Regions from separate parts of the Desulfosporosinus sp. BICA1-9 genome, predicted to be linked through region 1. Evidence: predicted binding sites of a transcription regulator. Region 1 holds the regulator's gene; the other holds the start of a gene.
What was found. The regulator HrcA, encoded in region 1, represses chaperone genes, less so after heat shock. The targets are predictions, from matches to a motif close to TGTTAGCACTCNNNNNNNNNGAGTGCTAACA.
Positions count from the first base shown of each region.

Region 2: a site for HrcA is predicted at 1,655-1,685, ahead of groES (co-chaperone GroES). Genes of this name have one in related genera too.

Region 1 covers NZ_JUEE01000118.1:52-4,031, forward strand. The annotation lists partial or broken gene JL57_RS14510 (DUF3102 domain-containing protein) at 1-154, opposite strand, end outside; gene hrcA (heat-inducible transcriptional repressor HrcA) at 684-1,715, shown strand; gene grpE (nucleotide exchange factor GrpE) at 1,803-2,411, shown strand; gene dnaK (molecular chaperone DnaK) at 2,432-3,980, shown strand, end outside.
Region 2 covers NZ_JUEE01000154.1:50,056-54,035, reverse strand. The annotation lists gene JL57_RS34905 (hypothetical protein) at 1-304, shown strand, start outside; gene JL57_RS19470 (NYN domain-containing protein) at 615-1,442, shown strand; gene groES (co-chaperone GroES) at 1,722-2,006, shown strand; gene groL (chaperonin GroEL) at 2,041-3,684, shown strand.

The DNA of each region.
Region 1 (3,980 bases):
GCCACTCCCCATGGGGTACCAGCTCTTTGGTTTCCGTCAAACGCCGTCCGATCCCAACGGCGTTGCCAAGCAGCATTTTGCTGCTTTGTTCCTTGATAAAGTTAACCTCGGACGGGATTTGTTCAGGCGTCCTGTTGGAAATTTCCATCCTCATACCGGCTGCCAATCCCTTTATGGAATGTCTTTTCAGATCCCGCTATAGGATATGCCGAGCCCCAGACAAGCGTGAGGGCTATAGCGCCAATCCACCCTTGTCGGATTGCCCAAAGTCTGAGTTGGATATTAAGGCGGAAAATCGTAATATTCTGGTTGCCTAAGAGAAAAAAGGGTTGGTTAGCAAGCCCTACGTAAAGACGTGGGGCTCGTGTGATACTGCGTTCTGGGCTTGAATTGGGGAACGGATCGCAAGTTACAGGACGGTTTCTTGGCTTGCACGGTGGCTTTGATCGACTTTTGACTGCATTCGAAGGCTTGGTAAAAGCTTTGTATTATGCTATCTAAAACTCTCTAGGTATTTTGTTAAAATGATTCTTGACAAAGCTAAAATGAAGTGGTAATGTGAAGACATCAACTGTTAGCACTCATCAAGAGAGAGTGCTAACAACGAACCCGGACGATGAACTTGAGGCGTATAATGTTCGGGTGAGTCCCTAGTAGTCAGTTTTGGAAAGGCGGAAAGCATTATGCAAATGGATGAACGAAAACGCAAAATACTACGGGCGATTGTTCAGGATTATATTGCTACCGCTGAACCGATTGGTTCTCGTACGATTGCGCGTAAATTTGATCTTGGCGTATCCTCTGCGACGATACGCAATGAGATGGCGGATTTAGAAGATTTAGGGTTTATCGAACAACCTTATACTTCCGCTGGACGGATTCCATCCGATGCGGGGTACCGGTATTTTGTAGATTGTCTGATGGATCCTAAGGTCCTTAATGATGAAGAAAAAGAATTTATTGAGCGAGAAAGTACGAGAAGAATCCATGAGATTCAAGAAGTTATTACCCATACCAGTAAATTGTTGTCTGAGCTTACGAATTTGACGAGTCTTGTCCTTGGTCCTCATAAGGCTAAAAGTACGTTTGGGAAATTGCATTTTCTACCGTATCAACCGGGGCAGGTTATTATGGTCATCGTGAAAGAAAATGGTGCTGTTGAAAATCATATTATTGAGGTCGGGGAGAATCAAACAGCGGAAGAGCTTCAACAAGTGGCTGAAGTTTTTAATCAAAAAATGCGTGGGTACTCTTTAAATCAAGTTAAACGCAGCATGCTGCATGAAATCTATAGCGAATTGTCAAGGCAGAGGCTTTTGATTGATAATACTCTTGATATGCTTAGAGCCATTCTGGACGATAGCGAAGGAGAGGAACGGATCTGTCTTGGGGGGACCCTCAATATGTTAAATCAACCTGAATTTAAGGATTTAGGGAAGGTTAAAACGTTATTTAAACTCTTCGAAGAAAATGAGCCGCTTAAAAAACTATTACATCCTGACCAAGAGGGACTAAATGTCACGATCGGTGGAGAAAATAGCTTGAAGGAATTTAAGGATTGTAGTGTCATTTCTGCTACTTATAGAGTCAATGGTCTAACCATCGGTGCGGTGGGGGTGCTCGGTCCAACACGTATGGATTATGCTAAGGTCATTGCAATTGTTGATTTTATGACGCGTAGTTTGACGGATGTCCTGACGAAACGCAGGCGGTGACGAAAAACATCAAATATGCGGGTGATTGAGCCTTTTAGGTTCATTCTTATATAAATTTTGGGACTAAGTTATGAGAGGTGATCATGCATGGCGCGAATGAGAGAAGATACTCTCAGAGGCCGAGAGCTAAGTAGCGACGAAGATAATTTGGGAGATAAGCAAGAACATGAATCTGAGAAATCCATACACGACGAAGATAGTCTGGATAGCAAGGATATGAGCCCTCCGGAGAAAATTCTAACCTTAGAAACGGAGCTTATCCAGGCTAGAGCTAAAGCAGATGAACATTATGATCATTTGCTACGCATGCAAGCAGATTTCGATAATTATCGAAAACGGACCCAAAAGGAAAAGACCGAAATCATAAAATATGCGTCTGAACGTGTGGTTGGGGAGTTGCTTCCTGTTTTAGACAATTTTGAGCGAGCAGTTAGTGCCGCTCAAATCAATCCTGATTTCGCAGCTTTTTCACAAGGGGTGGAGATGATTTTACGTCAGCTGCAAACGGCTCTTAGCAAAGAGGGTCTCAAGGCGATTGAAGCCGTCGGGCAACCGTTTGACCCAAATCTTCATGACGCAGTGCTGCGGGTGGAGTCAGAAGAGCATCCTGAAAATACTGTTGTAGACGAATTACAAAAGGGATATTACCTAAAAGAAAAAGTTTTACGTCCAAGTATGGTTAAAGTTTCGAACTAGTTATAAGGAGGAAGAAAACAATGGGTAAAATTATTGGTATTGACTTAGGTACTACAAATTCTTGCGTAGCTGTTATGGAAGGTGGAGAAGCAGTTGTTATCCCTAATGCGGAGGGAAATCGTACAACTCCATCTGTAGTAGGTTTTTCTAAATCTGGCGAGCGACTCGTCGGACAGGTGGCTAAGCGGCAATCTGTTTCCAATCCGGACAAAACCGTCAGTTCCATTAAACGCCATATGGGTACAGATCATAAAGTAAAGATAGAAGATAAGACCTATAGTCCTCAAGAAATTTCGGCGATGGTTCTCCAAAAACTCAAAACGGATGCTGAAGCCTATATTGGACAGCCTGTTACCCAAGCCGTTATTACTGTTCCTGCCTATTTTACCGATGCCCAACGTCAAGCAACAAAGGATGCAGGAGCTATTGCTGGACTTGAAGTACTGCGGATCATTAACGAGCCTACTGCGGCTGCACTTGCCTATGGCCTTGACAAAAAGGATGACTCGACTGTTTTGGTCTTTGACCTAGGCGGCGGAACCTTCGATGTTTCGATCCTCGAATTAAGTCAAGGAATGGTTGAGGTTAAAGCCACGAGCGGGAATAATCGTTTAGGCGGCGACGATTTTGACCAGCGTCTGATTGACTATATGGTGGCAGAATACAAGAAAAGTCATGGAGCAGATCTTTCTAAAGACCGAGTTGCTCTCCAACGTTTAAAAGAGGCTGCTGAAAAAGCTAAGATTGAGCTTTCTGGAGTGACCAATTCCAATGTCAATTTGCCGTTTATTACCATGACCGAAGAAGGTCCTCAACATTTAGATATGAATATTTCTCGAGCTAAATTTGAAGAAATTATCTCTGATCTTGTGGAATCTACTCTTGGTCCCACACGTCAAGCGATTGAAGACGCTAAGCTTTCCTGGAATCAAATCGATCAGATCATTCTTGTCGGCGGATCCACTCGTATCCCATCCGTTCAAGAAGCTGTCAAAAAGTTAAGTGGAAAAGAACCACACAAAGGGGTTAACCCAGACGAGGTAGTTGCAATGGGTGCAGCTATTCAAGGGGGCGTACTCAGTGGCGAAGTCAAGGACATGATCTTGCTGGATGTCACCCCGCTGTCTTTAGGGATTGAAACCCTTGGCGGAGTGTTTACTCGGATTATTGATCGAAATTCCACGATTCCAACCACGAAATCCCAGACCTTCTCAACAGCTGCAGACAATCAAACCTCTGTTGATATTCACGTGCTTCAAGGGGAGCGGGAAATGGCGAGTTACAACAAGACACTCGGACGTTTCCAACTTACAGGAATTCCTCCTGCTCCACGTGGTATTCCACAGATCGAAGTTAAATTTGATATTGATGCCAATGGTATTGTTCATGTCTCGGCCAAAGATGTGGCCACTGGAAATGAACAAAAAGTGACCATTACTTCTTCCACGGGTCTTTCCAAAGAAGACATTGAAAAAATGAAGCAAGATGCTGAACTTCATGCAGAAGAAGATAAGAAACACAGAGAAATGATCGATGCTAAGAACCAGGCGGATTCGTTAGCCTATCAAA
Region 2 (3,980 bases), on a different contig from region 1:
CGCCCATATAACAACCTGTTATATTCTCTATACTTTTCTGGCTTATTTTCGCCGAGTGAATGCCTATGACTCCTTGGATGGGTTGTTTGCTGAGATCAAAGATGACCTTATTGAGAAGAATGTAGCGGAACGACTCTGGGAATTATTTGACGATTTGCTACAAGTAGTGATCACAAGCATTGCCAAGTCCGGTTTAGTCAACATTTTGGAATTTAGGAATTCCTTTGAATATGAGTATTTGAAAGAGCTCTTTGAGAATTCTTTTCTTAATAACCAGCTAAAAGCCCTTGAAAAAGCTAGTTAATCGTTAATAACCAAAAAGAAATAATGGCATTAGGCTACCTGGAAATTAGATAAACGGGGGTCTAGAGGGGTGCGAAACTTCAGTTGCATTATAAGAACAAATTAAACATCCACTATTTCTGACCTAGATTCGATTCCCGCTCGATTTTCGGAAATCTGAACGAAGACGACAGCCCCTAAGATAAGACAGATGCCGATAATGTTACTTCGGACCAAATTGATATCCAAGTACATTTTATTGTCTAGCTTGTCACGTCTGTCCATAGTTTAGCGTAGACTATAGTAGATTAGTGGCTTGTGAGGTGAACAATTTGAAAGCCATAGCGTTTGTCGATTACGAAAATATTTGGACCGGTTTATTAGAGCGAGGGTATGAATTATCTCCGGAACAGTTGGTACAGTTTTTACAACTTTATTCAGAGCGAAATAATATAAATTTATTGGCAATCTATCTTTACGCTAACTTCGACCGTGAGGAGTTTTGGCGGACACAAACGACCTTTGAGAAAACAAATGTCTTTACACGTCATGTCTTTGGGAAGAACAATTACGCGAGCACAGGACTTCGCCGTAATGCTGCGGATTTAGAGTTAATGCTCGAGGCCCAAGAAATCCTGCTGACACGAGCATCCACCTTTGACCTTTTTTTATTGATTACTGGGGACGGAGATTTCCTTTCTCTCCTTAGAAAAGTCCGTGCTTGGGGAAAAGACGTTAAGGTGATAGGGGTAGCCGGAAGTGTCCATCATGCTCTGCAACCTTATTGTGAAGAAGATGATCTTTTACAGTGGGTACTTCATGAAAAACACGAAGCAGAGTATCATCCAGAGCAGGATCTGGAACAAGGGATTCAAATTCTAGGAACTCTTCAGATACGCTTGCCTTATGTTGCGTCTACAAAAGCGAGGGCTGCCTTGACAGAGTTTTTGGGGCGGTCAATCCCACAAGTTAAGGAGTTCATACGGTACACCTTAAAGCAAACTATCCTTTTTGAGAAGGAGCACCCGGATCATAATTTGAAAATTGGTAAAACCAAGATTTATCTGCTTAATCTAGAAAATAGTACAGTGAAAGAAGCTCTAGGTTCCATCTTGGAGGAAGTTTCTCAGCGGCAATTAAAATTAACTCAAGAGAATTAATCGTGCATAGAAGAGTTCAAAACTGGCAATTATAGTGTGTAGACGATATGGTGATGCGTGTGGGGGGAGGCCTTAAGCATTTATTAAATATCTATTGCCTGAAAACGGGAGTAATAATTAGATTGATAAAGAAAATGCTAGTTAAATACCTGTTTTTGGAGTATTAGGGGGCTTGCTTTCCTGCGGCCCCTTGCATATTATTATAGATATATTGTTAGCACTCAATAGAGTCGAGTGCTAACAAATATTAAATAAAAAACATAGGAGGGACTTTTCTTCATGAACATTAAACCTCTCGCAGATCGGGTGATCATTAAAGCACTCCCGATGGAAGAAAAAACTAAAAGCGGAATTATTATGCCGGATACCGCTAAGGAAAAACCACAAGAAGGCGAAATTGTCGCTGTAGGACCTGGCAAAATGGAAAAGGGTGTTCGCGTCGCTCTCGATGTTAAGGCAGGCGATCGTGTGATTTATTCCAAATACGCAGGGACCGAAGTAAAGTATGACGGTCAAGAATATCTTATCCTAAAAGAGTCAGATATTTTAGCCATTATGGGCTAGTTCAATAAGAATTATTTATAAGGAGTGAAATACGTTGGCTAAACAAATTATTTTTAATCAAGATGCACGTCACGCTTTAGAACGCGGAGTTAATGCTCTAGCTGAAGCTGTTCGTGTAACCCTAGGACCTAAGGGACGTAATGTCGTTCTCGATAAGAAGTTTGGATCGCCCCTGATCACGAACGACGGAGTAACAATTGCTCGTGACATCGAATTGGAGGATCCGTTTGAAAATATGGGAGCTCAACTTGTTAAAGAAGTTGCTACCAAAACCAATGATGTGGCTGGGGACGGTACCACAACTGCTACTGTTTTAGCACAAGCGATCATTCGCGAAGGGCTTAAGAACGTTGCAGCTGGTGCAAATCCTATGGGCATTAAACGTGGAATTGAGCAAGCAGTGGAAGTTGTGGTTGCAGACATTAAAGCTAATGCCAAACTCGTTGAGACGAGTGAAGCTATTGCCCAAGTCGCCTCCATCTCTGCTAGCGACAAGAACATTGGTGATCTTATCGCTCAAGCCATGGAGAAAGTCGGCAAAGACGGCGTCATCACAGTTGAAGAAGCTAAAGGCATGACAACTGAACTTGAAGTGGTTGAAGGAATGCAATTTGACCGCGGATATATTTCTGCATATATGATCACAGATACGGAAAAAATGGAAGCCGTACTTAATGATCCTTACATCCTGATTACTGACAAGAAAATCAGTGCTATTCAAGACGTTTTACCAGTCTTGGAAAAAGTAGTTCAAGCGGGTCGTCAACTGATGATTATTGCCGAAGACATTGATGGGGAAGCACTAGCTACCCTCGTTGTCAACAAGCTACGTGGAACCTTCGTTTGTGTCGGAGTTAAAGCCCCTGGCTTCGGAGATCGTCGCAAAGCAATGCTCGAAGACATTGCCGTACTGACAGGCGGAACCGTGATCACAGAAGATCTAGGCTTAAAACTAGAAAACACCACGGTTGAAATGCTGGGCCGTGCCCGCCAAGTCCGTGTAACCAAAGAGGAAACTACGCTTGTTGAAGGTGCTGGTAACACTGACGATATTAAAAAACGTGTTGAAGCCCTTAAACGACAAATTGAAGAAACTACTTCCGACTTTGATCGTGAAAAGCTCCAAGAGCGTTTAGCTAAATTAGCTGGCGGTGTTGCAGTAATTCAAGTCGGTGCAGCAACCGAAACAGAAATGAAAGAGAAGAAACTCCGCATTGAAGATGCTTTAGCTGCGACTCGTGCTGCTGTTGAAGAAGGAATCGTGTCTGGTGGAGGGACTACTTTGATTGATGCTATCCAGGCCTTAGATAGCCTTAATTTAGTCGGTGATGAGGCAACTGGTGTTAATATTATTCGCCGTGCACTTGAAGAGCCACTTCGTCAAATCGCCAACAATGCTGGGCATGAAGGCTCCGTTGTTGTTGGTAAGGTTCGCGAATCCGGCAAGCGAGGAATTGGCTTCAATGCTGTAACTGAAGTCTATGAAGATATGATTGCTGCTGGTATTGTTGACCCAGCCAAAGTTACTCGTTCGGCTCTGCAAAATGCAGGTTCCATCGCTGCTATGCTTCTGACCACTGAATGCTTAGTCTCTGATCTGCCTGTCAAAGATGGCGGAATGGGTGGCGGTATGCCGGGTGGCATGGGCGGCATGGGTGGTATGGGCGGCATGATGTAATTAAAGCCCTGTAACCGTTGGTACCAAAGGGTTTGTGTTGCAAAAATGCTTAAATACCCCAGAAGGTAACGAAAAGGTAACAAATCCAAAAAAAATATGGATACCCCTGGTAGTATGGGATATTTAGAGGCTTTTCATGAGTTCACTGAACTTGTGGGAAGCCTCTTATTTTCGTGTCTTTGTGGTGGCAGATAATACTATCTGCAGTAGTCTGAGTGACGATTAGAAGACGAAGAAGAGGTTACGCTACTCTTATTAAGTCAAAAACATCCCCCTGAACGCCAAAAACGGTATCA